Regions from separate parts of the Azospira sp. I09 genome, predicted to be linked through region 1. Evidence: riboswitches for the same ligand, from Rfam matches in the RefSeq annotation. Region 1 holds a riboswitch; the other holds the start of a gene.
The links. A riboswitch is a leader RNA that binds a small molecule or an ion and turns the genes downstream of it on or off. The one in region 1 is predicted to bind cyclic di-GMP.

Region 1 (15,335 bases):
GACTCAGGCCGGTGCTGGCGGCCGCTTCCTGGATGGAGAGATAGGGCTTCATGGCAGGCATCCTAAAAGCTGGAGCGCACTCCAGGTCAAGGGACAAAAAGGCGGGGAAACAGTCCTTGCGGCGAGCCCCGCGTCATAGGCTACACTCCCCTCCTTCTCCCATCATCCCAAACCCATAACAGGAGATTTCCCCATGCAACTGCGCCGCTCACTGCTCGCCCTTTCCGCCGCCCTCCTTTTCCTCGCGCCCCTGGCCCGGGCCGAAGCGCCCCAGGTGCAGACCCAGGTGCCCGGCTACTACCGCACCCAGCTGGGCGACTTCGAGGTGACCGCCCTCTACGACGGCGCCATCGAGCTGGAGACCAAGCTGCTGAAGAACGCCCGGCCCCAGGACCTGAACTCCCTGCTGGCCCGCATGTTCGTCGGCAACCCGAAGATGCAGACGGCGGTGAACGCCTACCTGATCAACACCGGCAAGAACCTGGTGCTGGTGGATACGGGCGCCGCCAAGCTGTTCGGCCCCTCCCTCGGCAACATCGCCGCCAACCTGAAGGCGGCCGGCTACAGCCTGGAGCAGGTGGACACGGTGGTGCTGACCCACCTCCACGCCGACCACATGGGCGGCCTCAACGACGCCGGCGGCCAGCCCATATTCCCCAAGGCCCGCATCCTGGCGGCCCAGGAAGACAATGATTTCTGGCTCTCGGAAAAGGTGGCCGCCGCCGCGCCGGAAGGCATGCAGCCCTTCTTCAAGCTGTCCCGGGACAGCGCCGCGCCCTACCTGGCCAAGGGCCAGTGGGCCACCTTCGCCGCCGGCAGCGAGCTGGTGCCGGGCATCCGGGCGGTCAAGGCCAACGGCCACACCCCCGGCCACACCGCCTTCGCCGTGGAGTCCAAAGGCCAGAAGCTGCTCATCTGGGGCGATCTGGTCCATGCCCACGCCGTGCAGTTCGCCAAGCCCGGCGTCTCCATCGAGTTCGACGTGGACCAGAAGCAGGCCATCGCCACGCGCAAGGCCATCATGAAGGAAGCCGCCGCCAGCAAGGTCCTGGTGGGCGGCATGCACCTGCCCTTCCCCGGCCTCGGCCACGTCCGCGCCGAAGGCAAGGGCAGCTACGCCTGGGTGCCGGTGGAGTTCGCGCCCCTGCCGGCCCGCCCCTAACTTCCGGCCCGCCCCCACGACAACGGGAATGGAGCGATCCATTCCCGTTTTTCATGGCACCTGCCCCGGCAGCGGCGCCGGTCCTCGATTTCCAGCATGCCATCGCCAGGGTCGGCCAGGGGCGCGGCTTGCAGCCGAGGTGCCGGGCACTGTGTTAAAGCGCTTCGGCATTTCCGGCATTGCAGCATAGAATCAGCACGGCCCGTAACGCCGGCAAAGGCGAAAAGGCCGCGTCTCCGTCCCCGGCCGGGGACGGCGCCACAACAAACCATAAACATCAAAGGAGAACGCAACATGCAGCAAACCCTTACCCGCATCGCCATCGTCACGGCCCGCCTAGCCGGCACCGCCGCCCTCATTCTCGGCATCCTGCTCTGGCTCGGCCAGGGCGGCGCCCTGCTCCACGCCCACATGGGCACCGGCGCCCTGCTGGTGTTGTCCCTGTGGCTGCTGTCCCTGCTCGGCCTCAAGGCCGCCCCGGCCCTGGCCATCCTCGGCGCCACCTGGGGCGTCGTGGTGCTGGCCCTGGGCGTATTCCAGACCGCCCTGCTGCCCGGCGACTACCATTGGCTGGTCCAGGCCGCCCACCTGCTGATCGGCATCAGCGCCATGGTGCAGACCGAGCGCCTCGCCGCCGCCATCGGCCGCGCCAACGCCGGCTGAGAACGAACGCCCCACACCCCAGGGCGGCCCGCGGGCCGCCCTTTTTCTTGCCCGGCGTTTTGCTCCGGCGGCGGCCCGCCCGCCCCGAGGCTGGGCAACGGCCGACAGACACGCCACGCCCGCCCGGGGGGGCCGTGACATGGGTGGCCACATTTCCGGAACGTTCGGCCGGCGGCGGACTCAGTACCCATGTCCCTCCCCTTTTCCGGAGCCGTCATGACCACTGATTCCTTTTCCACCCTGCAGCCCCTGGCCACCGCCCGGGGGCCCATCGGCCTCTTCCACTCCCTGCCTGCCCTGGAGGCCACCGGCATCGGCCCCGTGTCCCGCCTGCCGGTGTCCCTGCGCATCGTCCTCGAAGCCCTGCTGCGCCACTGCGACGGCCGCCGGGTGACGCCCCGGCACGTGCACCAGCTGGCCAACTGGCAGCCCCGGGCGGAACGCACCGAGGAAATTCCCTTCGTCGTCGCCCGGGTGGTGCTGCAGGACTTCACCGGCGTGCCCCTGCTCTGCGATCTGGCCGCCATGCGCGATGCGGCGGCGGCCCAGGGCACGGACCCCAAGCGCATCGAGCCCTTGGTGCCGGTGGACCTGGTGGTGGACCACTCGGTACAGGTGGACGAGTACGGCACCCCCACGGCCCTGCGCCGCAACATGGAGCTGGAGTTCCAGCGCAACGCCGAGCGCTACCAGTTCATGAAATGGGGCATGCAGGCCTTCGACACCTTCAAGGTGGTGCCGCCGGGCATCGGCATCGTGCACCAGGTGAACCTGGAATACCTGTTCCGCGGCGTGCGCCGCCAGGGCGAACTGCTGTTCCCGGACACCCTGGTGGGCACCGACTCCCACACCACCATGATCAACGGCGTCGGCGTCGTCGGCTGGGGCGTCGGCGGCATCGAGGCGGAGGCGGCCATGCTCGGCCAGCCGGTGTATTTCCTCACTCCCGACGTGGTCGGCGTGGAACTGCGCGGCCGCCTCAACGAGGGCGTCACCGCCACCGACCTGGTGCTCACCGTCACCGAACTGCTGCGCCGGGAAAAGGTGGTGGGCAAGTTCGTCGAATTCTTCGGCCCCGGCACCACCAGCCTGTCCCTCACCGACCGGGCCACCATCGCCAACATGGCGCCCGAGTACGGCGCCACCATGGGCTTTTTCCCGGTGGACGAGAAGACCGTGGACTACCTGCGCCAGACCGGCCGCAACGAGGCCGAGGTGGAAGCCTTCGAGGCCTACTTCCGCGCCCAGGGCCTGTTCGGCGCCCCCCGGGCCGGCGACATCGACTACAGCACCCAGCTAAGCCTGGACCTGGCCACCATCGTGCCCTCCCTGGCCGGCCCCAAGCGGCCCCAGGACCGCATCAATCTGTCCGACATGGGCCGCAGTTTCGACACCCTGTTCAGCCAGCCCACCAGCGCCAACGGCTTCGGCAAGCCGGCCGAACAACTGCCGCAGCGCCAGCCCACGGCCCGGGCGGGCGTGGACCTGGGCCACGGCGACGTGCTCATCGCCGCCATCACCTCCTGCACCAACACCTCCAATCCGGCGGTGCTGATCGCCGCCGGCCTGCTGGCGAAAAAGGCGGTGGACAAAGGTCTCTCGGTGCAGCCCCACATCAAGACCTCCCTCGCCCCCGGTTCCCGGGTGGTCACCGACTATCTGGAAAAGGCCGGCCTGCTGGCGCCCCTGGCCCAACTGGGCTTCGCCCTAGCAGGCTACGGCTGCACCACCTGCATCGGCAATGCGGGGGACCTGGCGCCCGAATTCAACCAGGCCATCGCCGAGCGGGACCTGGTGGTGGCCGCCGTGCTCTCCGGCAACCGCAATTTCGAGGCCCGCATCCATCCCGCCATCCGCGCCAACTACCTGGCCTCGCCGCCCCTGGTGGTGGCCTTCGCCATCGCCGGCCGGGTCAATGTGGATCTCACCACCACGCCCCTGGGCACGGGCCGCGACGGCCAGCCGGTGTACCTGCGGGAGATCTGGCCCAGCTCGGAAGAAATCGCCGCCGTGCTGCCCTTCGCCCAGGACCCGGCCACCTACCGCCGCCTCTACGCCGACTTCACCCGCGACCATGACCTGTGGAACGCGGTGCCGGCGCCGGAGGGACAAATCTACGACTGGCCGCCCTCCACCTACATCGCCCGGCCGCCCTTCTTCGACGGTTTCACTGTCGAGCCGCCGCCCCTGGCGCCCATCAACGGTGCCCGGGCCCTGCTGGTGCTGGGAGACTCGGTCACCACCGACCACATTTCTCCCGCCGGTTCCTTCAAGGCGGCCACCCCGGCGGGCCAGTGGCTCACCGCCCAGGGCGTGAAGTCCCTGGACTTCAATTCCTACGGCTCCCGCCGCGGCCACCACGAGGTCATGGTGCGCGGCACCTTCGCCAACGTGCGGGTGAAGAACCTGATGCTGCCGCCCAAGGCAGACGGCAGCCCGGTGGAAGGCGGCTACACCCTGCTCGACGGGCAGCAGGTGACGGTGTTCGAGGCCGCCAGCGCCTACCAGCAGCGGGGCATCCCCACCCTGGTCTTCGCCGGCGAGGAATACGGCACCGGCTCCTCCCGGGACTGGGCCGCCAAAGGCACCCGGCTCCTCGGCGTGCGGGCCGTGGTGGCCCGCAGCTTCGAGCGCATCCACCGGGCCAACCTGGTGGGCATGGGGGTGCTGCCCCTGCAATTCAAGGCCGGCACCAGCGCCGCCAGCCTGGGCCTGGACGGCAGCGAGCGCTTCGACCTGCCCGGCGCCGACGGTCCCCTGCAAGCCCAGCAGGACCTGATGCTGCGCATCACCCGCAGCGACGGACGGGTGGAGCAAGTGCCCCTGCTGTGCCGCATCGACACCCCCATCGAGGTGGAATACTTCCGCCACGGCGGCATCCTGCCCTACGTACTGCGCCAGTTGCTGAGCTAGGCGGCAAGCAGGATAACAAGGCCTCCGCCTGTTTTTTAGGCGGAGGCCAAAAACCCTGGCGGGTGACGCACTTAGGTGATTTGCCCACTGCTTTTCCACAGGCTTGTTCCCCTAAAAGGTGGATAAAGGCGTTTTATCCACCGGCGGAACCCCGCGCCAATGCTCGATCTGCGGCCTATCCCCCAGTTTTGCCCCGATTGCCGTTTTTTTAGGCGAAGAGCAAAAACAGCGATGAATCAGGGGGCTGGCGCGCTTATCCCCGGCCTATCCACAGACTTGCTCCGGTGAATCGGGGATAAGATTTAGCGCCCCGACTGCCAACTTTTGACAGCTTTCCACCCCGGCGAGGGACGTAAAATAACGGGTTACAACAACCCACAATAAAATCCCCGACCCATGGTTTTTGGCAAACTCATCGGCCGTCTCACCGGCCAGGACGACACCCCGCTCCAGCCCCTGCCCCTTTCCGCCCTGGTGACGACGCCCGTCGTCGATCCGGCCGTGGCGGCCCAACAACGGCAACGGGCCGCCGCCGAAGCCATGCTGCGGCGTGAAGAAATCATCGACAGCCGCAACCGTCTCTGCGGCTACCGCTTTTCCACCGCCGGCAGCGCCGCCGGACAAACGTCACCCCAGGCCGACGCGCCGGCGGAAAGCGCTTTCCTCGCCGCCCTGGCAGAGATCGACCTGCCCGCCTTCGCCGCCCGCCGCCTGGCCCTGGTGCCGATCTCCCGCGCCGCCCTGGCCGCTGGCGGCCACCTGCCCCTGCGGGCCGCCCGCAGCACCTTGCTGCTGGATGTGGAAGGTTCGGACGTGGAAGCCTGGCTGCCCCTGTTGCAGCAGGCCAAGGCGGATGGCTGCCGCCTCGCCCTGCGCGGCCTCACCCTGCTGCCGGAACACGCGCCCCTGCTGGCCCTGGCGGACCTGGCCCTGCTCCGCCTGGACGACTACGACCTCACCGATTTCCAGCGCCTGGCCCGGGGCCTGAAGGCGGCTGCGCCCCAGCTGGAGCTGGCCGCCGACGGCGTGCCCGGCTGGCCGGAACGCCGCATGTGCGCGGCCTGGGGCTTCGACTACTGCCTCGGCCCGTTCACCGTGCTGGCCGATTGCGAGGAACCCGAAGGCAAGCTGGACAACTCCCGGGTCGTGCTCATGGAAATGCTCAACCTGATCCGGGCCGAGGCCGACCTGGCGGACCTGGGGGCCGTGGCCAAGAAGGACCCGGGCATCGCCCTCAAGGTGCTGGCCCTGGCCAACTCCCCGGCAGCCGGCCTGTCGGCGCCGGTGGCCAGCCTGGAACAGGCCATCATGGTCCTGGGCCGGCAGCGCCTGTACCGCTGGCTCACCGTCGCCATGTTCCGCGTCGGCACGCCCCGGGACCGGGACGAAGCCCTGCTGGAAGTGGCCATGACCCGGGCCCGCTTCCTTGAAACCGTGGCCGACGGCGTGCTGGCCAAGAAGGATTGCGACGAGCTGTTCCTGGTGGGCCTGCTCTCCCTCTTCGACGTGCTGCTGGCCATGCCCCTGACCAAGGTGCTGCAGCTGATCAATCTGGCGGACGAGGTGACGGACGTACTGTTGCGCAGCGAGGGGCCCTACGCCCGCTTCCTGCAGCTGGCCCTGGCCGTGGAGCACGGCCGCAGCGCCCAGGCGGCGGACATCGCCGGCGAACTGGGCATCGATCCGGCGGGCCTCGGCAACACCAGCCAGCTGGCCCTGGCCTGGGCCGAAGAAGCCCTGGGCATCAGCGCCCCCGACCTCTAGCCCGGGCGACGGATCAACTGCCAATCCGGCAGGCCGCAAGACAAAGCAAAGGGCCGGCAACTTGCGTTGCCGGCCCTTTGTCTTGTGTGTCGCCGCACTCAGCCAACGCGGGAGCGGTCCCGCCCGGCCACTGCCTCCTGGGCGCTTAGGCCTCCTCGGCCACCAGCTGGATGGTCTCGCCGCCGAACTGCACCTTCTGCCCGGGGCGCAGCTTGGCCCGCTTGCGCGTTTCCACCTTGCCGTCCACCTTCACCTGGCCCTCGTCCACCATGATGTGGGCCTCGCCGCCGGAAGACACCAGGCTGGCCGCCTTGAGCAGTTGATCGAGCTGGATGTATTCGCCGCGCACGGGAAAAACGATGGCCATGAAAAATCCTTCAGAAAATAACGGCCGCTAAAGCCAAGGGCCGCATTGTCCCAGACTCAACCGGCAGCCACCACCGGCCCGGGCGAAATATTTTTGGTAAGCCCACCAAATCTTGGTAGAGTTACCAAACAGCATTCACCCACGGCATCCACCGACCATGAGCGTCAAGCAACGGCTCCTCGCCGCCGGCGTCACCCTGCTCCACGAACAGGGCCTGGCGGCCCTCACCCAGCCCCGCATCGCCAAGGCGGCCGGGGTCAGCCAGAGCCATCTCACCTATTACTTCCCCACCCGCAACGAACTGCTGCTGGCCATCGCCGAACAGTCGGTGAATGACGCCCTGACACGCCAGCTGGGCAGCCCGGAGGCCGACCCGGCCCAGGCCCTGGCCGCCGCCATGCGCTTCCTGCCTCGGGTGCGCATGCTGCTGGGCCTGGTGGCCGCCGCCGATCAGGAACCGTCCCTGCGGGAAGCGGTGAGCCGCCTGGTGGACCATGTGCGCCAATCCATCGCCCAATTGCTGAGCCACCTGGGCTACGCGCCGGAGGCGCCCCAGGTACTGGTCTTCCACGCCGCCATCGTCGGCCTGGCGGTGATGAACCTGGGCCGCCAGAGCCCCCAATCCGAAGCGGAGCTGGCCGTGGGCCTGCGCCAGCTTCTGGCCCTCCTGCCCCATCCCACCGCCCCGGGGAGTCCCGCACCATGAAAACCGCCACCCTGCCCCTGCTGCTCGCCGCCGCCCTGCCCCTGCTGGCTGCCTGCGGCCGCGATGCCGCCCCCGTCTACCCGGGTTACGTGGAAGGCGAATATCTCTACCTGGCAGCGCCCCAGGCCGGCTACCTGAAGTCCCTGGACACGCCCCGGGGCAGCCGGGTGAGCGAGGGCCAGGCCCTTTTCGCCGTGGCGGCGGACCCGGATGCCCAGGCCCTGGCCGAGGCCGAGGCCCGTATCGCCGCCGCCCGGGAAAAGGCGGAAAACCTCAAGGAGCCGCGCCGGGCGCCGGAGATCGCCGGGCTGGAAGCCAATCTGCGGGCGGCCGAAGCCGGCCGCCGCCTGGCCCGCACCCGCCTCGACCAGCAGCAGGCCCTGGCGCGGCAGAACTTCGTCGCCCAGGCCAAGCTGGACGAAGCCCAGAGCGCCTTCGACCAGGCCCTGGCCCAGGAGGAGGCGGCCCGCCAGCAGCTGGCCACCTACCGCAGCACCCTGGGCCGCCAGGCCGAGGTCAAAGGCGCCGAGGCCGACCTGCAGGCCGCCGCCGCCCTGGCGGCCCAGAAGCGCTGGGTGGTGGAGCGGAAGGCCGTCAGCGCGCCTGCCGCCGGCGAGGTGACGGAGACCTACTACCGTCCCGGCGAATGGGTGCCCGCCGGCGCCGCCGTGGCCAGCCTGCTGCCGGACAACCGCCGCAAGCTGCGCTTCTACGTGCCGGAAACGGCCCTGGCCGGGCTCAAGCCAGGACAGGCGGTGGAAGCGGCCTGCGACGGCTGCGCCCAGCCCATCCGCGCCAGCATCGACTTCATCGCGCCCCAGGCCGAATACACGCCGCCGGTGATCTACAGCCGGGGCAGCCGGGAAAAACTGGTGTTCCGCATCGAGGCGGCACCGGCCCCGGAGCAGGCCGCCAGCCTGCGTCCCGGCCTGCCGGTGGATGTGCGCCTGCTGGAGCGCTGAAATGGAAGCCGGGATGAACGACTCCCCGCTGGTCATCGACGTCACCGGCATCAACAAGCACTTCGGCGACAAGCACGTGGTGAAGGACCTGGCGCTGCAGGTGCGGCAGGGGGAAATCTTCGGCTTCCTCGGCCCCAACGGCAGCGGCAAGACCACCTCCATCCGCATGCTGTGCGGCCTGCTGACGCCGGACAGCGGCCAGGGCACCTGCCTGGGTCTGGACGTGTTGCGGGAGAGCGCCGCCATCAAGCGCCAGGTGGGCTACATGACCCAGAAGTTCTCCCTGTGGGACGACCTCACCATCGGCGAGAACCTGGATTTCGTCGCCCGCATGTTCGGCATGGAGCGGCGCCGGGAGGCGGTGGACCGGGCCCTGGAGGAACTGGGCCTGGCCGGCCGCCGCAGCCAGCTGGCCGGCACCCTTTCCGGCGGCTGGAAGCAGCGCCTGGCCCTGGCCTCCTGCCTGCTGCACCGGCCCCGGCTCTTGCTCCTGGACGAGCCCACCGCCGGGGTGGACCCCAAGGCCCGGCGCGACTTCTGGGAGGAAATCCACCGCCTCTCCGCCGCCGGCATCACGGTGCTCGTATCCACCCATTACATGGACGAGGCCGAGCGCTGCCACCGTCTCGCCTACATCGCCTACGGCACCCTGCTGGCCTCGGGCACGGCGGAGCAGGTGGTGGCGGCCCAGGGCCTGCACACCCGGGAAATCAGCGGCGCCAGCCTGCACGGCCTGGGGGAGGCACTGCGCGGCCTGCCCGGGGTGGATCTGGTGGCCAGCTTCGGCAACGTGCTCCACGTCAGCGGCCGCGACGAGGCCAGGCTGCAAGCCAGTCTGGAAGCCTTCCTCCAGGGCAAGCCCCTGGAGATGGCCGTCGTTCCTGCCTCTCTGGAGGATGCCTTCATCCACCTCATGCAGGGCAGTCCGGATCCGTTCCAGGGGTGATGCCATGAAACAGCGTCTGCAGAATTTCTCCCAAGCCTTCTCCTTCACCTTCTCCTTTTCCCGCTGGTTCGGCATCCTGCTCAAGGAGTTCATCCAGCTGAAGCGGGACCGGCTCACCTTCGGCATGATCGTCGGCATTCCCATCATCCAGCTGCTGCTGTTCGGCTTCGCCATCAACTCCGACCCCAAGCACCTGCCCACCGCCATCGTCATGGCCGACCCGGGCCCTTTCGCCCGTTCCTATGTGGCAGCGATGCAGAACAGCGACTACTTCAAGATCGTCGGCAGCGTGGACGAAAAAGAGGCCAACGCCCTGCTGGACCGCAGCCAGGTGCAGTTCGTCGTCACCTTCCCACCCGGCTTCCACCGGGACCTGGTACGGGGCAAGGCGCCGACCCTGCTGGTGGAGGCGGACGCCACCGATCCCATGGCCGCCGGCGGCGCCATTTCGGTGCTCAACAGACTGGGACTGGAGGTTTTCGCCCCCGACCTGCCGGGGCTGGAAAAGACCGCGACGCCGCCCCTGGACCTGCGGGTGCACCGCCGCTACAACCCGGAAGGGCTCACCTCCTACAACGTGGTGCCGGGCCTCCTGGGGGTGATCCTGACCATGACCATGGTGCTGATGACCGGCCTGGCCATGACCCGGGAACGGGAGCGGGGCACCTTCGAGAACCTGCTGGCGACGCCGGCCACCCCGGTGGAGGTGATGACCGGCAAGATCGTGCCCTACATCCTCATCGGCCTGATCCAGGTGACCCTGATCCTGCTCGCCGCCCGCTTCATTTTCGACGTGCCCATGCACGGCAACCTGCTGCTGCTCTACGCCGTGGTACTGCTCTTCATCTGCGCCAACCTGACCCTGGGCATCACCTTCAGCTCCATCGCCCGCAACCAGCTGCAGGCCATGCAGATGACCTTCTTTTTCTTCCTGCCCTCCATGCTGCTCTCGGGCTTCATGTTCCCCTTCCGCGGCATGCCGGAGTGGGCCCAGGTGGTGGGCAATGTCCTGCCCCTCACCCATTTCCTGGTGCTGGTGCGGGGCATCCTGCTCAAGGGCAACGGCATCGACATGGTGTGGAGCAGCGTCTGGCCGATCCTGGCCTTCATCGCCGTGGTGCTGGGTATCGGCCTGCGCACCTTCCGCCGCACCCTGGACTGAGAACCTAGCCCCGGGCGGCGATGACGTCGCCCAGTTCCTCCAGCAGTTCCGGGTACAGTTCCTCCAGTTCGCCGTCATCGAAACCCAGGTAGGCAAAAGCCTGCTCGCCCCACAGCTGCCACTCGGACTCCTCCGCCACGCCCAGGTAGCGGGCGGCCAGGTGCTCGGCCAGCAGGGACAGGGCGATCAGGGTGCGCACCTCGGCCGGCTCCCGCTCGTCCTCCAGCAGGGTCAGGTCGTGGTGGCCGCGGATGGCACGAACGATCTTCTCCGGCAGCTGCCAATTGTGGGCCAGCATGGCGCCCACCATGACATGGCTGGTGGCATGGCGCTCGAACTCCACCTCGGGTACCGGCAGGCTGGAATGGTTGGCGGCCATGAGGGTTTCCTTGTAGTCGGGGAAACGCTGCATGAGGATGGGAATGCCGCAGTCGTGGAAGAGGCCGAAGGTGTAGGCATCCTCCACCGAGGTGCCGGGCAGGCGCCGGGCCAGGCAGCCGCAGATGGCGGCGTGCAGGTTGGAGCGTTCCCAGAAGCGCTCCATGCTGACCCCGCCGCCCTTGCCCAGGCTGCGCTGCAGCTCCAGGCCGGTGACCACCTTGAGGATGTTCTTCAGGCCCAGCACGGCCACCGCCTGCTGCACCGACTGCACCTTGGAGCGCAGGGCGAAGAAGGGGGAATTGGCGGTCTTCATCATGGACGCCGCCAGGCTGACGTCGCCGCTGATGAGACGGTTGATGCGCTGGAAATCCACGTCGTCCTGGCGCGCCTCTTCCATCAAGGAAAGGACCACGCTGGGGCACGGCGGAATGGTGACGGTACTGAGGATGCCGTTGACAGTCTCCAGCTCGATGCTGGCCGCCATGGCAAGGGGAGCGGACGCCCCCGGGGAAAGCTCCGGAACTTCAGCAAACATGACCAACCTCCCAAACTCAATGGTTAGAGGGAAAACCACGTGGCTTGCGCCGAAGTCTCCTCGCAACCGGCCTGGGATGGCACGTTGCTTATGGCAGTCCCGCTGTCATGGAGCGCCGTTGCCGACGCCCGGTAGACCGGTGACTTTGCGCCCCCGCCTTTCGTACGGGTTTGCCTTTATCAATGGCGCCAACATTAGCACCGGGGCCGGCGGGGGGTCAATCGGGAGCGGCCCGCCAGCAACGCTGGAAGGGCCTCAGGCCGGCTCCGCCAGGGGCGGCAAACCGTGCTTCTGCCGGGCCCGGGCGCAGGCCTCGTCGGTGATACCCAGTTCCGCCAGGGGATTGAATTCGCGGCAGGGCGAGGGCCGTTGGGCATAACGGCTGCAGGAGACGGACACCCCTACTTCACCGCTGAGGGCAACGCAGCGGGGCGGGCTGGCATCGGTACCGGCCATGCGCACCAGATGGGACGTCACGGGCACCGTCAGGGCCAGGGGAATGCCGCCCTCCCAGGCGAAATTCCCACCCTCCAGCTCGGCCGGATGGAAATCGACGCGGTAGGCGGCGCAGCAGGCGCCGCAGGACTGACAGACCATGACATGACTCGGATCAGAAGGGCCGCAACCGGGCCCGGGGAACGCGCCGCAAGGGCTTGCGGGCGCCCATCATACCCAAGCCCGGGCCGCTTGAAAGCAGGAGTATTGGGGCAAAAAACACCGCCGGCAGCGGTCGTCCTCTCCCCCTAGGAATCACCCTAGGTAGTTTTTTTTGAAAAAAACATTTAATTTCATGGCTATGCTGCCGATATCTTGAGAAACAGCTTGAAGCATGGGGTCAATTGGGAAACAATCCGCCCCCCAAAGTCTTCTCAGCCAAGCCGAAATTCGTGCCCAGCCAGGAAGCCGCACCCTGCTGAACCGCCAAGCCATCCGGGCCGCGGTTAACTGACTGATAGAACTTTTACGACCGTTCGCGACCGATGCTGCCGACCCCCACCGTCCGGATCGAAGTCCCCAAACCCCTGTGGCACCGCGTGCTGCAGAAGCTGGCCATGGCTGGCGGCGTACTGCTGGCCCTGGCCCTCGCCTTCCGCGCCGGCCAGCATTTCCCCCTGCCTCCGGCAGTGGAGCCGGTTCCGGTGGCCATGGCCGTGCCGGTACCGCCGGAGCCCGCCGTGGCGGCAGCTCCCGCACCCCTGCCCCCGGCAACTCCGGATGCCGCCCCGGCCGAGCAGGACGGACTGGAACTGAAGGCCTTTAGCGTGGCCCAGGACCCGACACTGCCGGGCCAGCTGCGTTACCGCCTGACCCTGGCCAATAGCGGCCGCAAATTCAACGGCACCCTGCAATTCGCAGTGGCCGGAGAACAAGAGGGCAAACCGGCCACCTGGCGCTATCCCGCCGCCGGCGATGCCCCGGACCCGAAGTTGAAAGTGGAAGTCAGCCGTTTCCTCAGAACTGCAGGTGTCATCCCCCTACCGGACGGCTTCACGCCGCGCAACGTTACGGTAGATCTTCTCGAACCCAGCGGGGTTCGCTTGAGCCAACAGACAAGGATGGGACGTACATCATGAAAAATTCCAAACCCCTGCGCTTCGGCGCCAACGGTCTGCCCGACGTCGCCATGAAGGGCGTCATCCCCACCGGTACCACGGTCCACGGCGAAGTCGATTTCTGCGGCGGCCTGTGGGTGGACGGCAACGTGCGCGGCGACCTGCGCGGCAAGGAAGGCGAAACCCCGGTCATCGTGGTGAACCAGCAGGCCTTCGTCAAAGGCCACCTGCTGGCCGACCACGTGGTGGTCTATGGCACCGTCAGCGGCAATATCGAGGCCCGGGAAACCCTCTTCCTCGGCCCCACCGCCAAGGTCAAGGGCGGCCACGTGCGCTACGGCGAGCTGACCATCAGCGAGGGCGCCACCCTCACCGGCCACCTGGTATGCAACAAGGTGGCCGAGGTCCAGGTCGAGCAGGACGAAGCGGCTCCCCGCCGCGTCACCAAGGTGCGCTCCACGGGCTGAGCGCCCATGGCTGGCGCCGGACCTCGGCCTCAGGCCACCGGCGCGGGCAGGATTCCGGCGGCAGCCAGGCCGGCCTCCACCGCGGCGCAGTCCCGGGCGGGGCGGATGCGCTGATACAGGGCTTCGGCTTCGGGCCAGGTCCGCCGCAGCAATCCCAGCCACAGTTTGATGCGCCCCGGGCAATGCCGGGGTTCCAGTTTGGCGGTGACCCGCCGCCAGAAGTCGGCCAGGGCCGGCTCCACCACCGCCCAGGCCTCGGCCCCGGCAATCGCCTCCCCCTTGATGCGCCGCGCCAGCAGCGGATCGGCCACCGCGCCGCGACCGAGCATGACGTCGGCACAGCCCGAAACCTCCCGGATTCCCTCCCAGTCGGCCACGTTCCACACCTCGCCATTGGCCACCACCGGCACCGCCACCGCTTCGGCGATGCGGGCGATCCAGTGCCAATGGGCCGGCGGCGTGTAGCCCTCCTCCTTGGTCCGGGCATGCACCACCAGTTCGGCGGCGCCGCCCGTGGCCAGGGCCCGGGCGCAGTCCAGGGTGCGGGCCGTGTCCTTCACCCCCAGGCGCATCTTCGCCGTCAGCGGCACTTGCGGCGGCATGGCCCGGCGCACCGTGGCGACGATGGTATGCAGCAGTTCCGGATCGTTGAGCAGGATGGCGCCGCCGCCGTGGCGATTAACCATGGGCGCCGGGCAGCCGAAGTTGAGGTCTACCGCCAGGGGGCCGAACTCTGCCGCCCGGGCGGCGTTCTCGGCCAGGCAGACGGGATCGGAACCGAGCAGCTGGATCGCCACCGGCGTGCCGGCGCCGGTGCGGCCGGCGTTGTCCAGTTCCGGCGCCATGCGGCGGAAGGCGCGGGCGGGCAGGAGCGCGTCGGTGACGCGGATGAACTCGGTGACGCACCAGTCGTAACCGCCGATGGCCGTCAGCACCTCCCGCATCACGTCGTCTGCCAGGCCCTGCATGGGGGCCAGCGCCAGTCTTGCCATGTCGCTGATTTACCGGAAAAAAGAGGGCGTATTCTACCCAAGGCGCAGCCGCCCGGCGCAGGAAATGTCCGGAATCTCCGCGGCGCCACGCGCCAGGGACACGCCAATGGATTATCCTTGCGCGGTTTGCCCCCGTTTTTACGAGATCACCATGGCCGTCATCGAAGTCCAGCATCCCCTGGTCCAGCACAAAATCGGTCTCATGCGCGCCGCCGACATGAGCACCAAGAAATTCCGCGAACTCACCGCCGAACTGGCCCGCCTCCTCACCTACGAAACCTGTCGCGACTTCGAAGTGGAAAGCGTCACCATCGACGGCTGGGCCGGACCGGTGGAAGTGCAGCGCCTGAAGGGCAAGAAGGTCACCGTGGTGCCCATCCTGCGGGCCGGCCTGGGCATGCTGGACGGGGTCCTGGACCTCATTCCCAGCGCCAAGGTGAGCGTGGTGGGCATCGCCCGCAATGAGGAAACCCTCATGCCGGAACCTTATTTCGAGCGCTTCGTCGGCTCCCTGGACGAACGCCTGGCCCTCATCATCGACCCCATGCTGGCCACCGGCGGCTCCCTCATCGCCACCATCGACATGTTGAAGCGCAAGGGCTGCGGCCACGTCCGCGCCATCTGCCTGGTGGCGGCGCCGGAAGGCATCGCCAAGCTGCAGGCCGCCCACCCCGATGTGGACGTCTATGTGGCGGCCATCGACAGCCACCTCAACGAGCACGGCTACATCATCCCGGGCCTGGGGGATGCGGGCGACAAGAT
Region 2 (15,335 bases), on a different replicon from region 1:
ACATGGTCGTGGCAGCAGATTACTCAAGCCCCGGTAAGGTCGTGTATCCAGAAGGAAAGCGCGAAATCGTGGTCGCAATGGCGCAGCCAGCCCCCGGTCCCCTACCGGCCGAATCCACAAACACTCCCCGGGTAACATCCCAGGAAGTCGGCATATCGATTGAAGCGGAGCCGCAAGGGTCTTGGGCTGATGATATTGAGCGCGAGACCGGCTATCCGCTGTGGGCCTTGGTATGCGCCATCGCTGCCTTGTTTATCATCGTTCGCCTCGTGGCCGAGTTCTTGGACACTCTCAAGCCCCCAGGTGTGGCGATCAGGACAGAGAATTGGCGTGGTGCGGTGTACAACCCACGCGAATTCAGGCGCCCCAGAGACAGCGACTAGGAGACGGTCCCTGTCTGGGCCTTGGATCGGACCTTCGTTCGCCGTGGCTCGGCAGCGTCAACCACATTCGCGTGCGTCCGCTCGTTATCGCTTTTGCGCAACTCCTCACGAACCGCCTCCGGAAAGGCAGCCATCAGCGCATCGCGCGCCCACGCATACCCGAGGTGATTGAAAGCACGAAGCCGCTGCAGGGCGGTCAATGTCCGAGCTTTACCCTCCGGGGTGTTCCCGTTGGCCACGCTTTTTGCGTAACTGCGGATCTCGGATAGCACGCTCTTGTGAGCTCCGATCATCCTCGCCAGCCCACTATCCGACTTCAGCTCGAACTTCTCTTTCACACGATCCATCAGCGCGATATCGCGCTCCAACTCTGTTGAATCGAAGATGGTGAATAGGGGATCTTTCGTCGTAGTCATCGGGGTCTCGTGGTCTGAAGTGTAAATGTTCGCACCATGCGAATTATTATGGCGTAGAATTCGTTCGCACCGTGCGAACGTATTGTAGCTTTTCGTAGCATGGGCATTCGATTTACCTTGGCAAAAATCGACTATTCAGGCCGGCGACCTTGGGAGGTGCCGGCCAATTTTTTGATGGCCACAAGACGCCGATCACGACCTCCCAAGACCATGCCGCGCTGCCGCCAAGGAATCTGCTGCGGGAGATTAATTGACCTTGTTGGTCATGCCCGAGTCGCGGGCGGTGGAAACCAGGTCCTTGCCCAGAGCGACCGCAAAGTGCCGAATGCCGCCGCCGACCTCTAGGCCAATTTCACGCCCGGCGCGCTTCATTTCCGGGTCTTCGTATGCAAGCGCATTGATGCCGTGCTTCTCGACTTGCTCGGCCACCTTGATCGCGTAGCCGGGAATCTTGCGGAAAGAGGAATCCAACTGACTTACGCCGGCGGCGACGTCCTGCTCGATGCCGGCATTGCTGGTGATGACCATACCAGGGGGAGGACCATAACCACCAATCGGAGCAATCTGCTCGACGACTGCTGAGGCCTGCTCTTCTGGAGTGTAGGAAGACCCGTCATCGTGCTGCAGGCCGGTAAGGCCGTATTCAGCCAGGGCTGCGCCCAGGATCAGGGTGGTCAGAGTACCTTTCATGATTTTCTCCGTTCACGTCTTGTTTTGAGAAAACCATCAGGACGAGATACTGGTTGCGTCGATCCAGCAACTCCGCTATCTCGGCTTGGTGGCCGAGACCGGTGGCTTTGCGTCTCCACCTCGCAGTGGGTTTGCCAAAGATCATGCCGCGATCTAATTGCGAACATGAACCGATCACGCCCGCAATTTATTCGCACCATGCGAACGTGTCAACACTGATGGTCGGAATGTTACGAGTTTCGCGAGCCGTTCCATGGCTAACGGCGCTCCGGAACGATCATGTCATGCGCTGTATCCGTGGCGATTCCACTGATGCCGTTTCCAATTTTCCGGCCGACGGCTACACCTTGATCGCGAATTTCCGGCGGGACAGCCAGAAAGCCGCGAAGCCCGTTCTGTTGGATGTGGTTAGCCATTACCGCGGTGTATTTCTGTAGGTCTTCCATCCCCGATTCAAGATCCTTTACACCTTTCTCCATGTTAGGAGGAAGTCCCGGCTGAGCCGATGATCCACCGGAAGATGCAGCCAAATGAGGCTGTGGCGATGCGCTGTTGGCTGGAGATGGCGATGTCGATTCCGAATCGGTGATGAAGCGTTTCCGGGGGGCCTGCGATGGTGCCACCATCGGGCGGCTCGTGTAGCTTGAGGGTGGCGGTGCCGCGTCGTAATAGTTCGGCAGCGCACCTTCAGCCGCGGCAGCGGTACCGGAAATGAGCGCCATCGGCCATAGCAGTTGCTTCATCGAAAGTTCCCCTTCCTCAGTTCAAGCGTTGGAGCTGGATCGAGTCCTGCCCCTGGAAAATTCGGAAGTGACGGAGAACATCCATTCCGAGCAAGGCCATGTCCGAATTGGCCTGGTTCAAGGAAACCATGACCGGAACGTCGCTCAGGGTAAAGGCGCCGACCTGGAGGTAATTGCCCTCGCTCTGCATTGCGCTACCTATCCCGTTGGCGGTACCGATCTGGGCGCTTACCCCTGCTCGAATGCCAGCGTTCTTGGCGATTCTCGCCCCGATTGATGTCTTTGTAGCCCCCGTGTCCAGAAGAAACGTGACTGGGAACCCGTTGATAAAGGCCGGAATCCAGTAGTGGCCATCCGCCGATCGCGGGACCACATACCAGTTGCCTTTGTCCAGGTATGGCGCCGTTACCGCGTTCGGATGACTGGCAGCCCATTTCAGCTGCTCACCCTGATAACTCTTCCCGTCAATGACGACGTAGTTGATTTTTTGCTGTGCAAAGACTTGAGTGGACAAGCCCAAGGCGAAAACGAGGAGGAGAGAGTAACGAGACATAGAAAGTTCGCGGGATGAGCTAGCCGCTCCCCTCCGGAGATATGACCAGATTGCCATTGATGGCGGCAATTCGCCGGCGGAAACTAGGATGGCCACTGAAGAACTCAGAGAAGCGGGACAAATCCTTATCCCCTTCGATGAGGCGATATTCGTCGAAAGCGGCCAGAACATCCTCGGGGCTGGTCCTCTTTACTGCTGCTGTATCGGCAACGAATTCCCATTCCCGAAGCATGAACAGGTAGGCAAGAAGCAAGACAACGACGGCGCCAACAGGAACTCCAATTCCAAACTTGACCGCAGCCACCAGGCCGAGAATCGTTGCTTGTTTGATGGGATGCCGATTGTCAACGTGCCCGTATTCATGAGCAAGAACGCCGCGCAGTGCTCCGTGCGTGAGGGAGTCAACCATGCGCGTACTCACGAAGGCCCGGTGGGTATCTCCAGAATTGACAGTAATGGCGATGAATCTCTCCGAGTCCACAACGGACACGTACATCAACTGTTTCCCTGGGGGAGGTCCGGCTTGGCTACGCCGATCTGTGGCCCGTCGCTCTGCCTCATTCGCCGCAGCCAAAGCTGCACGTCCTTCACGCCGGCGCTTTCCTTTACGGCGCTCCTCGAGTATCCCGATATCGTAGAGGGCTGCACGAATCCTGGCCCTCCGCTCTGGCTCATCAACAAGCCCCTTGCCGCAAAAGACGAGGACCTTCCCCCCCTGGTAAGCGAGGAAGAAAACCATCAACCCGGCAACGCCCCCGGACAGCACGCCGCTGGCTTGGTGCGACAGTCCCCAACGCAAGAACACGTCGTCAACGAGAGCGAGAAAGGCACTGACCGCGAAAAGTACGAGCAGCAGGCGATGTAGTCGGAGTGGAATCATGGCGGCATTGTATGGGAGGCGCTTGTCATCCCGCACCACAAAAATCGCCCTTGCAGGTCCATTCCTACGTCTAACCCCTCAAAAACAGCGACATTTCCGTGATGACGCCTGTTTCGCTGGATGGGATCATCCACACATCAAATGAGAGGTGCGACATGGCTCATCTTCAACATCGACGCTTTCCTGGAAGCTTCCTTCTGGTCGCCGCCGTTTTGGCGATCCCATCCCTGCTCTACGGATTCGTGAGCGCGGCCGAGAAGGCCGACAAGTGCGCGGAAATCGCCAAGAGCGTTACGCCGCATACCGACCAGGCCAAGGCGAACCTGAAATGCGAGTAACGACCGTTGGCGCCATTATTTTGAGCGCCCTCCCCTTCATTACGTTCGCTGCCGAGGGCGACTATTGCGTCATCCCGAAACTGGAGCAGGGAAAGCCGACGATTGTCGACGTGCCCTACATCGATAAGCCGTTCTGCGGCATGGCGCTGATCGATCGTCACTACGTTCGCCTAAGCGAGTTCACCAAGGCACACGATGAAACTCCCGTTTCGTGCGCCACCGATGCTTCCTGCTCCAAGACGTCCCGATACTACCTGGACGAGAAGCGCGAAACAGAGCCCTACATCATCATCTTCCAAGGGCCCAAACAGCCGAAATCCGCATAAGCGGTTTTTTCAGAATCACCCACGTCGTTTCGGTACGCTCTTTGTAGTACCAGAAGGAGGTAACGAACATGACGACCACGAATCTTGCAACGGCGAAGGAAGTAGCGACCGCCGTTGCTTCGTTGGGCTTCCAAGCGTCCAGCGAAACCCTCGGGGCCATCTCCCGCAACTGCCGCGAGGACTTCCTGGAGCACCTGTCCCGCTGCATTACGGACCAAGACCAGGACGGCCGCAGCAAGAAATTCATCGGCAACCTGCTCCGCTGCCTAGCCCCGAACACCATCAATCGGATCAAGCCCATTTTCCCGGATGCGACGATCGACATGATCGTGCCTGTGGCAAAGGCAGTGCCGACCCGCTTCCTTTCGGCTATTGATGCCGCTCACGACCCGAAGCATGCTCGCCATGAGGATGCGAAAGCCTACCTCGCCTCGATCTTCGCGCCGCCAGATACGCATAGTGAGGAAGAGCCGCCTCAGTCTTCCTTGCAACAGCAGCACGATCAGCAAGAGGAACGCCCCGTTGACCAAGCCGCGCTCTCCCGACGCCTGGCGCCATCGGGCAGCAAGAAATATCACTCGGTCCACGTGTATGGGTCGAACGCTGCGCTCTGCTTCAACGCAACCGACTGGAACGGGGCCCCGGGAGTAATGGTCGATGCCGCGATGCAAACCGGCCCCAAAACCTACGATTGGAAGAACGCCGTGCACGTGTGGCTCGACATCAATGAAGTAGGCGCGGTCCTCGCTGTATTCCGTCGTTGGCGCAAAGGCGTCGAGTTCTCCGCCCATGGCGCGCAGAACGACAAGGGGTTCGCCATCGAATTCCAAGGGCAACACTTCTTCGCAAAGGTCACCGCGAAGAAGGCTGCGGCCGGCGCCGTTCGAGCCGTGAAGATCCTCCCGTCGGACGCGATGTCTGTGTCTATCCTCTTCCTTACCCAGCTCGCGGAGAGCTATCCAATGATTCCTCTAAACGAGCTGCTGGCAACGGTGCGGGCCACCCACCAAATCGAAGATGCAGCCGCCGCCTGACAATGAACGGAATGCGGTTGAACAGGCGAATGGGCAGCCTCTGCTCGATCGCCTGAAGCGCCTTGGCGTAACTGCCTGGCGCGAACCATTGCTCTGTCTTCCGAAGCTGTTTCAGGATTACTCGTCGATCAGCACATTGAAGCAAGCGCTGCCCCAAAATGATGTGGTGGCCGGGCCCAAGTTGTTCACCCTTTTGGTATCGGAAAAGGCTGTCGTCCTCTCTCAGCCTAAGAAGCGCCTCGTCATGACAGCCACGGATGGAATGCTCTCCGTGAAAATCGTCATCTTCGTGGTCCTGGGCGTCGATGTTCCTACTTGGAAGGCCTTCGAGGAAGGCGACAAGATTCACCTCCGGGGGGTGCTCCAGAACTGGAATGGAAAGCTACAGATCACCGGCCCAACCTTGATCGATCCGCAACTTGTCGGCAAGGTGATCCCCATCTATGAAAAACGTCGTAGTGTGGTAGCAGACGGTGCCATTTATGATGCCACCCGATACGCTCTCGAGCACCATCTGAAAGAGACGATTGACTACCTGGTCGAGAGCTATCACGGCCTGCCGGAAGCCGATATCCTTCGACGAGCTCGCCTCAAGGCCCCCTCCGTCGAGGTCATCCTGCGCGCGGCCCACCAGCCGACATCCGAGGATGAAGGAATGCGAGGAATCGCAGGAATGCGCCGCCTGGCAGCGCTTTCTGTCGTTGAGAATGCCCGTCGCCTCAAGCAGCGCGACCCAGTGCCGGAATCCGTGGTATCCATACCGGACACGCTGATTCAGCAGCTGACAGAAAAACTTCCCTATCCTCTAACCGGCGACCAACGCCGCTCCATTGGCGAGATTGTCGCCGACATGGCTTCGCCTCTGCCTATGCGCAGGGTTCTAAGCGGCGATGTTGGAAGCGGAAAAACGCTCCCCATCATGATTGCCGCTCTGGCGACGCAGCACCTGGGGCATAGGGCCGTCATCCTTACCCCCAATGGCCTCTTGGCTGATCAGTTCGTGAAGGAATGCAAGGCACTGTTCGGCGAAGACAGCCTGGTCATCTCGGTGACTTCTGGAACCAAGAAACTCGATCTCGCCAGCAATCCAATCCTGGTCGGGACAACAGCCCTTCTCAGCCGTCTCAAGGGGGAGTCTCCCCCTGCCCTGTTCTGCGTCGACGAGGAGCAGAAGATGTCTGTCAGTCAAAAAATCGAACTGACAGGGTTTGCCAGCAATTACCTCCAGGCGACAGCCACACCTATCCCCCGCACGACCGCCTTGATTACCCATGGCGCGATGGACGTCTCGGTTTTGAAGGAGATGCCCGTGGTGAAGAACATCACCACGCACATTGTCACAGCTGGGGAGCGTAAGCGCCTCTTCGACCATACGCGAAAGGTCCTCGCTTCTGGCGGACAGATCGCCATCGTCTACCCGATCGTCAATGACGATGAGCAAGAAAAGAAGAGTGTCGTCGCCGCGGCCGTCGAATGGGAAAAGCAGTTCCCCGGCCTTGTGGGGATGGTGCACGGGCAAATGAAAGAGGCTGAAAAGGTTGCTGCGGTCAACGGCCTCAAAAGCGGAAATCAAAAAATTGCCGTCGTGAGCAGCGTGATCGAGATCGGATTGACCCTGCCAAGTCTCCGTTCTCTCATCGTTGTCCATGCTGAACGCTATGGCACCAGCACTCTGCACCAGCTCCGGGGACGGGTGGCCAGACTAGGTGGCAACGGTTACTTCTTTCTGTTTCTACCGGAGACCGTGGCGCCTGAAACCATGCAGCGCCTTCAGCTGCTCGTCGACCATAGCGATGGCTTCACCTTGTCCGAAAAGGATGCCGAATTACGCGGATATGGCGATCTCTTTGAAGACGCTGAACGCCAAAGTGGAAATAGTCGAAGCACGATCTTCCGCTGCGTGGACCTTACTCCTTCGGAGATTCATGCTGCGACCATTCATGAAGCACTCCCCTCTTAACCTTCAAAGCACAAAACCAAATGTTCTTCCGTAACCTAACTTTGTACCGCCTACCAACTCCATGGAATATGGATCTCGCCAAGCTTGAAGAAATGCTGGCACGAAATCCCTTCACTCGCTGCTCCGGAAGCGAGCAGCAGCGAAGCGGATGGATATCTCCTCGAGACAAAGGCTCTCTGGTGTATGCCCAAAACCGGCAATGGCTAATTGCCCTTTGCACCGAGCAGCGATTGCTTCCATCGTCAGTCATCCAGGATGAAGTCCGAGAGCGGGCAGAAGCCCTCGAGGAGCAGCAAGGATATGCTCCCGGCCGAAAGCAGCTGCGTGAGCTAAAGGACCGAGTTGCTGAAGAACTACTCCCTCGCGCTTTTACTAGACGGCGCACGACATTCGTTTGGATTGATCCAGTCAACGGCTGGCTAGCGGTCGATGCGAGCGCACTGTCCAAGGCCGAAGAAGTTCTCGAACAACTTCGTATGGTGCTCGACGATTTTCCGCTGAGCCTAGTGCATACAAAATTGTCCCACTCATCAGCGATGGCAGATTGGTTGGCCGGCGGCGAGGCCCCGGTCAATTTCACAGTCGATCGTGATTGCGAACTGAAGGCTGTTGGTGAAGAGAAGGCCGCTGTCCGTTATGTTCGGCACCCGCTTGACGGTGATGGAATTGCTTCGGAGATCAAGGCCCACCTCGCCGCAGGAAAACTTCCAACTCGCCTGGCGCTGACTTGGAACGATCGCATCTCATTTGTCTTGACCGAGCGTTTGGAGATCAAGCGCCTTGGCTTCCTTGATTTGTTGATGGAAGAGGCAGAAAAAAATACGGAACACGCAGAGGAAAAGTTTGACGCGGATTTTGCGTTGATGACCGGCGAGTTGGCCCGGTTTATTCCGTCCTTACTGGACGCCCTCGGCGGAGAGGTTGTTGAAGATCGGGCCTGATCGCCGTTCTGTCGTCCCCTCTTCCAAATGACCGGCAGTAACCCCAGAACACAAGAACTCGATTGAAAGGAAAACTCATGTTTGGCCCGAAGAAACAAACCGCCGCAGCAAAGCCCAATGGCGTCGACAATCTGATCCATAAGCTCAAGGCGCTTCCGCCGGCGATTGACCTAATCGTCGCTGCAACTCTGGGCGGTTATTCCTTCGTGGCCATTTATGTCGACAATGCCAAATTCGTTGGCCTTGCATGCATCCTGATCGCGCTGATCTTTGCTGTCCTGGGCATCTCCGCCGTAACACGCGAAATGAAGGATTTCAAAGTGGTTGAGCAGAACTCGAACCCTGAAGCCCTTCGTATGATGAAGACCCAGCAATTCGAGAATTACTTGGTCGCCCTCTTCCGCCTGGATGGCTACCAGGTTCGTCCATCGATTGACGAGTTGCACCGGCAAGACGATGCCGACCTCATAGCGGTCAAGAAGAAGGAAACAATCCTGATCCAGTACAACCATTGGGACGAGGATATCGTCGGTACCAAGCCCATTCAGTCCCTTCACAAGGCCGCCGCCGCCGTGCGTGCTCAGGGAGCAACAGCGATTAGCTTTGGCCGATTCTCAGCTGAGGCGGCTGATTGGGCAAGGCGAAAAGGCGTCACCTTGATGACGATGCAGGACGTGATCGGCATGGCGTGTCGTCTCACTGGTCTGACCCCAGAGGAAGCCGCTGCAGAGCCGGACGAGGAAGTGGTGGTAGAAAAAGCCCATGAGGTAGCAGAGGTAGTTCGTGGCCATCATCGCTTTCTGTTTGTCGACTTTGCCGGCCTCGAGCATGGGCTTGCGCGGCTCAGCGAACTGCTTCTACAACACCCAGCCTACCAGGTGATCGCTTCAACCCTCCCCCCCTTGAAAAGCATGGAAGACATCCGGCTCTCACTGGGGGAATGTGGCGATCGTCTGGCCGGCGACTTGGAGGCGGCTCAAGACGGGCGGTACTTTGCCATCCAAAAGCATCTACAGGCCTCGAGGGAAGGAAAGCATGCAATCTGGCTGGCCGTAGATTCTGAGCCGCGTCAGTTTCCTGAAGGTTGCGCAGAGCTGATTGCTGTTAATCGCGCATTCGGCTTCGATGTCTCTGCATCCCAGCGCCTAATTGAAGCAATGGTGATCATTGATCGGCGAAGCATCGCCGGCGCCGGCTAATGTCGAGCTGAACTGCCGTTACCTGCGGACTCAGACTTGAATCGCATAATGGTCGCGATCCGATGCTCGATCCACTCCGACTTGTTTTCAACGGAGTCGGGCACGTCCTTCGCGACCTCGCGCACAAAGCGGCTGACCTCCGCCTTACTCCCCTTGGCCTCAGCCAGTTGAGCAATGACGTCCTTGTGGATGGTCACAGAGGTTTTCTGTCCGCCGATCGAAACGGTGAAATGCTCGTTCTGCTTGCGCGATTTCTTGGGCTTCACCTGGGCAGCGGCAAGAGCTTGAGCTACGGCATCTTTGATGATGTCGGTCAGGTCGGGAGGATCCAGAGCTTCCTGCGGCCGACCAAGAAGCTTGGCAGCCTTTTGCCGATAGGTTGAGGCGAAGGCGCCAATCGCCTCGTCATCGGCTCCGCTCTCGACGAGACCACGCACCGCTCCTCCTACGAGGGCGTTGAGCTGCCGGTCCTTGATCTCATCGTCGTCCATCACGCGAGTATAACTTGCATGGCCATATGCGCCTACTGGCCCGGGGCGACGCGCATCGCTGTTTTGATGCGCTACTACGGATTGTCGTTACCTAACTCAGCCTTTTTCGATGCGCTAACGACTAACGCGCATCGAGCGCATTGATTTTTTTATGCGGGATGTACATGGAGTTTTTGGCCGATTTGCCTAAACATTAAGCAACGCGCCCTGGTTTTCATGGCTTTTTTTGCCAAAAGAAACAAAACAACTTGCCCATGGCTATCCGCGATCGGGCGCCCTGCTCCGCTGTTTCTTCTTTTCCAATAAACGATTCCCAATGTTCCGGTCTGAATTTATCGTGCGGTAACAATAGGTTAGGCGGCCAAAGTTAAAGAAATGTGGACAGTGGACGGACCAACTGGACCGCGTCTACGGAGACCTTGCTTACAGTCGCTGGAGGGAACGAATACGGTCTATGTACAGATTGAGGAACTTGGGGGGCAAACCCCTGGTTTGCCGAGCACATTCATGTACAACCCGATGACTGGCCCATCGGAAAAAAAGTCTGTGGCATCATCGCGCAATCAAATCCCATAGACTTCTTGAGCGAATGTGGCGGAACGTAGAATACACATCATAGATGATCCTGATTTCGACATGCGCCAGCATCAGCCGGAGCAGCGAAATCTCTTCCCCACGGAAGATCTCATCGTGCCTGAGTCCTTGCAGAAGATGCGCAAGGCCGTCGCCGCTATTCACGCAATTCCCAGGAATCCGGAAGACTCTCAGAACCTGACCAACCGGCGAGTTTTCGACGGACTGATCATCGTAGCCCAAATTCACTGCCGGCAGCGAGGCAAGGAATTCATACAGCGGATCCGGGATGAGCGCGTGTCCCCATTGTTCGAGGTGCGCACCTCAGAACTGGGCAAGCTTTCCGGCATACCAGGCAAGAACTACGACCGCATCATCGAAGAGATCAGTCGGATCTACGAGATGGATTTCGAGTTCAATGTGTGCGCAGAGGATGGCGAGACTATCTGGGAGAACAGGGCTCGACTCCTATCGAGCCTAGGGGTCGGCAAGAATCACAAAAGGGGCTATATCCGTTTCGCAATGGATCCGGAGATGCTGATCTTGCTCCTGGAACCAAACCTCTGGGCATCGTTTTCGCTGTCCGTTATGCACGACCTCGGCACGTCGGCGGCATATGCACTCTTTCAGCAAACCTATCGCTACATCAATACCAACCAAAAGCTGACGGCAGCGTTGCCGACGAAGACATGGATCGAGTTACTGGTCGGAAAAAATCGGTATGTCAAAGACATTGATGGCAAGGAAGTCATCAATTACGGTGAGTTCAAACGGCGCGTCCTGAATGATGCGATCGAGAAGGTCAATGAGGTCCCTGCGCTCACCTACAACATCGAGCTGAAGGAGCACAGGCAGGGAAACCGGGTGGCCCGCCTGCAATTCAAGTTCATCCCCAAAGAACCTACCCTTCAACTCGAGTCGACCTGGCCAGAGGACATACTGACCGTCCTAAAGTCGATCGGGTTCCTGGATAAGGAAATTACCGACATCAGCCAGGCCCACTCCTCTGCGTCCGTTGCGGACGCCATCTGCCGATTGAAGGAAGCGGAGCAGAGATTGAAGTCCGAGGGCAAGGCCATTTCCTCCAGGAAGCCATATTTCCTTGGCATCCTCCGCAACATCGCCGCCGGCGAAGACGATATCGACCCTGAAAAGATTGAGGCTGAAGTCCGTATTGAAATGGCGGAACGCGCGGCCGAGGAACGGAAGAAGAAGATGCAGGATGCCTACGATGAACATCGTCGCAAGCGATTCTCTGCCTGGGTCACTTCCTTGTCCGTTGAAGACCGCAAGCAACTGATTGCTGACTATGAGGCCAGCGAGGACTTCAATCCGGTGCTGGGGAAATCCTTGAAGAAGATCCTGACCGAAGAGAATAGAAGCGGACTATCCACGCTCCGCGTCTGGATGGAAAAGCACAGGTCCGAGACCTTGGCTGGCGTCTTCAATACACCTGAATACCAGAGCCTTGAAGGCTGGATGATGTGGAAATTGTCTGGTGATGATGCGATCGAGGCCTAATCGACGTCGACCCCAAGCTCATGGAGCTGCGAGCTCATCTTGCGGTTCTTCGCGTCCAGTGCCACAAACCGCTGTAGGAGCTGGTCATGTCTAGCCTTCCAAAGGATGCCATCACCGGTGTCGTCGCCGGCAGCCTTCTGACGTTCAGTGGCGATGACCGCAGATGCCATGCCGCCCTGCCCTGCTTTAACCATCTGCCGGAGATCATCAACTCCCTGGAGCAACATCCTCTGGGAATCCTGGTGGCCAGCCAGAAGCTTATCGACGTCTGCTCGCGCGCTTGTCAGGGATTCTCTCAAAGCTTGATTCTCTGCCTCCAGCACCTTTTCCCGAGCCAGGCTTGCGTTAAGGGCGTCTTCAAGGGCGGCAATCCGCTGAGGGAGAGATTTGGCGCCGCGGCCGATCAGTGTGGCCGGCGTGCTGCGCTCTGCCTTGGCAAGTTCCTCTACGACCGTACTGGCAGACCCTCCACCAGCCTCCTTGAGAATGTCGCGGTGGGTCAGTGGCTTTCCAAGCGCAATACGCTCCTGGATTACCTCTTGAATTCGCTCCCGATAGGAATGCCGAGAACGCTTGGGTGTAGTCGATTCGCTCATAGTAGCAACATAGTAGCAAACGCTACGGTAATGTGCAGAAAAACGAGCGAACAGCTGTGGAACAGGCGATTTCCGTGGAACACAAGGGGTGTCGAAACTAGAGAAAACCCTTGTGGTTACTGGAATTCACGGCACATCGGAAGCCGACAGACAAAAATCCGTGAAACATCGATGAACGCCTTCGGCAGAGACGGCGATTCGCGCCAAAAAGAACATTCCAACGTCAATTATCGTAGCCGTGATGGGCGAGAAACGCAAGGTTCGCTGTCGTCAGCCACTAGAGTCCCCGTCCCGCGCGGACACGCACCACACCCGATTTTTCCACCGAGCTGGTCCATTCCTACACGTAAACCCCAGTTTACAGCTGTATTTCACTATTGTGGATTTCCCGAAGTCGCCCATACTCTCGCGAACTTGGAGACCCCGGGTCCAGAGGGCGCGGAAAACTTTGTGCAAAAAAAGATGGCTGAATGTGGTTATATGGCAACGGTTGGTAGGGTAAAAACACGAAAAGCGGCGTTTTGCCTACCAATGCGATTGACAAACAATACTCGCGCCAAAATAATGCGCGAAGGCAACCATAAGGATGAAATGGAATGAGCGACCTCAGACCCACCTATGCATACATTGGCGCTGTTGAGCACCGTCTGAAATCGGCAGCAGCCCTCCTCGGCGTATCCGAAAACACGCTGCGCACCACCCTGGCGGAAAGTGGCATCGAGGTTCGCCGCGCCAACCAGGACAATCCCAATGCTCCCGCCGTTCGGCTCTTCGACCTGCCGACGATCTTCCAAATCGCGGAGTACCGTCGTGCAAAGAAGCTGACCAAGGGCCCCGAGGGCAAAAAGCCCATCGTAATCGCCATTGAGATCATCAAAGGCGGCACTGGCAAGACGACCACTGCCGCCGAAGTCGCGGTGCAGCTCCAGCTGCAGGGCTTAAAGGTCCTGGGGATCGACATCGATATCCAGGCAAACTTTACTCAGCTCATGGGCTACGAAGCGGATCTCACTGAAGACGAGGCCGCCATGTACGGGCTGACTGAAGAAGCTATCGTCAATGGGACGTTCGCTACCATTTGCGGCCCCTTCATCGAGCGCAATGGCCGCCCCGTGGATGCGAAAGCGATCATCAAGTATCCCTTTGGCCCCAGTGGTCCGGCAATCATCCCCGCTGACACCTTTTTCAGTGACCTTGAACACGACATCTCGAAAACCGGCGGCAAGCGTGAGCTGGTCTTCCAGAAATTCTTCAAGGAATCCCTCGCGGGTAACGTCCCCGGCCTGAATGTTGGCGACTTCGACGTCGTTCTCTTCGACTGCCCGCCGAACATCAGCTTCGTGGCCACAAACGCACTCGCCTCCGCGGACATCGTTATCGCCCCGGTGAAGATGGAATCATTCTCGGTCAAGGGCCTTTCGCGCCTCATTGGCGAGGTCCATACGCTCAAAGCCGAGTACGGTGGCGAGGTGAAGGATCCCGAGCTGGTCATTCTTCCAACCTACTATTCCACCAACCTGCCGCGGGTTGGCCGCATGCAAGAAAAGTTGGCGCAGTATCGGGCCAACACCTCCCCCGTGTCGATCAGCCAAAGCGAAGAGTTTCCGAAGTCGACCGATAACTATATGCCGCTGACGGTAATCAAGCCGACGTGTCAGCCAGTCAAGGAATACCGCATGTTTGTTGATCATCTCATCAAGAGGATCAACGAGGTTTCCAAGGCTCGCGCCAGCTGATGAAGTAGGAGGAGAAAATGAAGCAGCGAGTAATTAAACGACCCGACATGCCATTGACAGCTCTCGGCGCGCCGGCGCCGGGCGCGGATACTTCAACCGACAAAGGGGAGCTTCCGGCTGTAAGCGCCACTACTCAGCCCCCCTCCCCTCCCCTTCTCCACCTGGCTGGAGCCGAGGAGGTGGTGGATATTCCGGTCAGCAAACTCCGTGTCTCACCATGCAATGCGCGGAAGATCCGCCTCCCGAAGCGGGTATCGAAGATCGCCGAAAGCCTGAAGAACAACGGCCAGAAGGATCCTCTTTACGTCTACCCCGGAGCCGGTGATGACGAAGGTTATTTCATGGTCCTTGGAGGGGAAACGCGACGCCTTGGGGCCTTGCAGATTGCTCTCCCGACGCTGAAAGCCTTTGTGGATCGGAAGGTTGACCCTACCGATGCGCTTAACCTGACCAAGATTTCCAATATCCTGAATGATTCCGCTGATGAATGCGACCTGGATCGCGGGATGGTTGCAATCGATTTGCTCGAGAAAGGGCACACCCAGGGTGAAGTGGCCGAGGTGCTTGAACTGGAAAGCCATACTCACGTTCAGCGACTGATCAAACTGGCCGGATTGCCGAAGCGATTTATCGACTTTGGCCAGGACTACCCTGAGCGGTTTTCAGCAAGCCTTGGCGCTTACATCAGCCAGGCAATCGACCGCCACGGCGAGGATTTCGCCCACGACCTCCTCAAGGCCGCCCTCGTCGACGAATTGCCGCATCGGAAGATCGCCAAGGCCATTGAAGCTGGGCCGAGCGACAAGCAACCAGGGCAGGAACGTGGAAAGCGGCTCCGTCGAGATGGTGGATTCGACATTCCAACCCCAGATGCTCCGGGTGGGCGCTACGACGTTTACAAATCAAAGACACCCGGATTAAAAGTGCTGAAGCTGCAGGTGGAGGTCCCTGATGA

Region 2: linked by a shared signal. The riboswitch ahead of AZSP09_RS19480 (hypothetical protein) and the one ahead of AZSP09_RS04310 (HDOD domain-containing protein) in region 1 are both predicted to bind cyclic di-GMP.

What each region holds. Positions count from the first base shown of each region.
Region 1 covers NZ_AP021844.1:916,866-932,200, forward strand. Annotated here, with positions in the region: gene AZSP09_RS04260 (MerR family transcriptional regulator) at 1-52, opposite strand, end outside; gene AZSP09_RS04265 (MBL fold metallo-hydrolase) at 194-1,162, shown strand; gene AZSP09_RS04270 (hypothetical protein) at 1,457-1,825, shown strand; gene acnA (aconitate hydratase AcnA) at 2,042-4,738, shown strand; gene AZSP09_RS04280 (EAL and HDOD domain-containing protein) at 5,135-6,502, shown strand; gene AZSP09_RS04285 (RNA-binding S4 domain-containing protein) at 6,648-6,869, opposite strand; gene AZSP09_RS04290 (TetR/AcrR family transcriptional regulator) at 7,027-7,575, shown strand; gene AZSP09_RS04295 (HlyD family secretion protein) at 7,572-8,537, shown strand; gene AZSP09_RS04300 (ABC transporter ATP-binding protein) at 8,551-9,483, shown strand; gene AZSP09_RS04305 (ABC transporter permease) at 9,488-10,645, shown strand; gene AZSP09_RS04310 (HDOD domain-containing protein) at 10,650-11,561, opposite strand; cyclic di-GMP riboswitch class I at 11,651-11,746, opposite strand; gene AZSP09_RS04315 (YkgJ family cysteine cluster protein) at 11,817-12,158, opposite strand; gene AZSP09_RS04320 (DUF6776 family protein) at 12,542-13,135, shown strand; gene AZSP09_RS04325 (bactofilin family protein) at 13,132-13,581, shown strand; gene AZSP09_RS04330 (tRNA dihydrouridine synthase) at 13,611-14,573, opposite strand; gene upp (uracil phosphoribosyltransferase) at 14,725-15,335, shown strand, end outside.
Region 2 covers NZ_AP021845.1:307,805-323,139, reverse strand. Annotated here, with positions in the region: gene AZSP09_RS20710 (M23 family metallopeptidase) at 1-383, shown strand, start outside; gene AZSP09_RS19485 (hypothetical protein) at 380-799, opposite strand; gene AZSP09_RS19480 (hypothetical protein) at 1,046-1,489, opposite strand; cyclic di-GMP riboswitch class I at 1,552-1,635, opposite strand; gene AZSP09_RS19475 (hypothetical protein) at 1,747-2,232, opposite strand; gene AZSP09_RS19470 (retropepsin-like aspartic protease family protein) at 2,249-2,785, opposite strand; gene AZSP09_RS20800 (M48 family metalloprotease) at 2,805-3,194, opposite strand; gene AZSP09_RS20795 (hypothetical protein) at 3,309-3,650, shown strand; gene AZSP09_RS19460 (hypothetical protein) at 3,821-4,003, shown strand; gene AZSP09_RS19455 (hypothetical protein) at 3,994-4,329, shown strand; gene AZSP09_RS19450 (hypothetical protein) at 4,398-5,363, shown strand; gene AZSP09_RS19445 (DEAD/DEAH box helicase) at 5,347-7,323, shown strand; gene AZSP09_RS19440 (recombination-associated protein RdgC) at 7,344-8,264, shown strand; gene AZSP09_RS19435 (restriction endonuclease) at 8,342-9,463, shown strand; gene AZSP09_RS19430 (hypothetical protein) at 9,460-9,957, opposite strand; gene AZSP09_RS19425 (replication initiation protein) at 10,591-12,048, shown strand; gene AZSP09_RS19420 (DNA-binding protein) at 12,045-12,644, opposite strand; gene AZSP09_RS19415 (hypothetical protein) at 12,816-13,244, shown strand; gene AZSP09_RS19410 (ParA family protein) at 13,241-14,380, shown strand; gene AZSP09_RS19405 (ParB/RepB/Spo0J family partition protein) at 14,398-15,335, shown strand, end outside.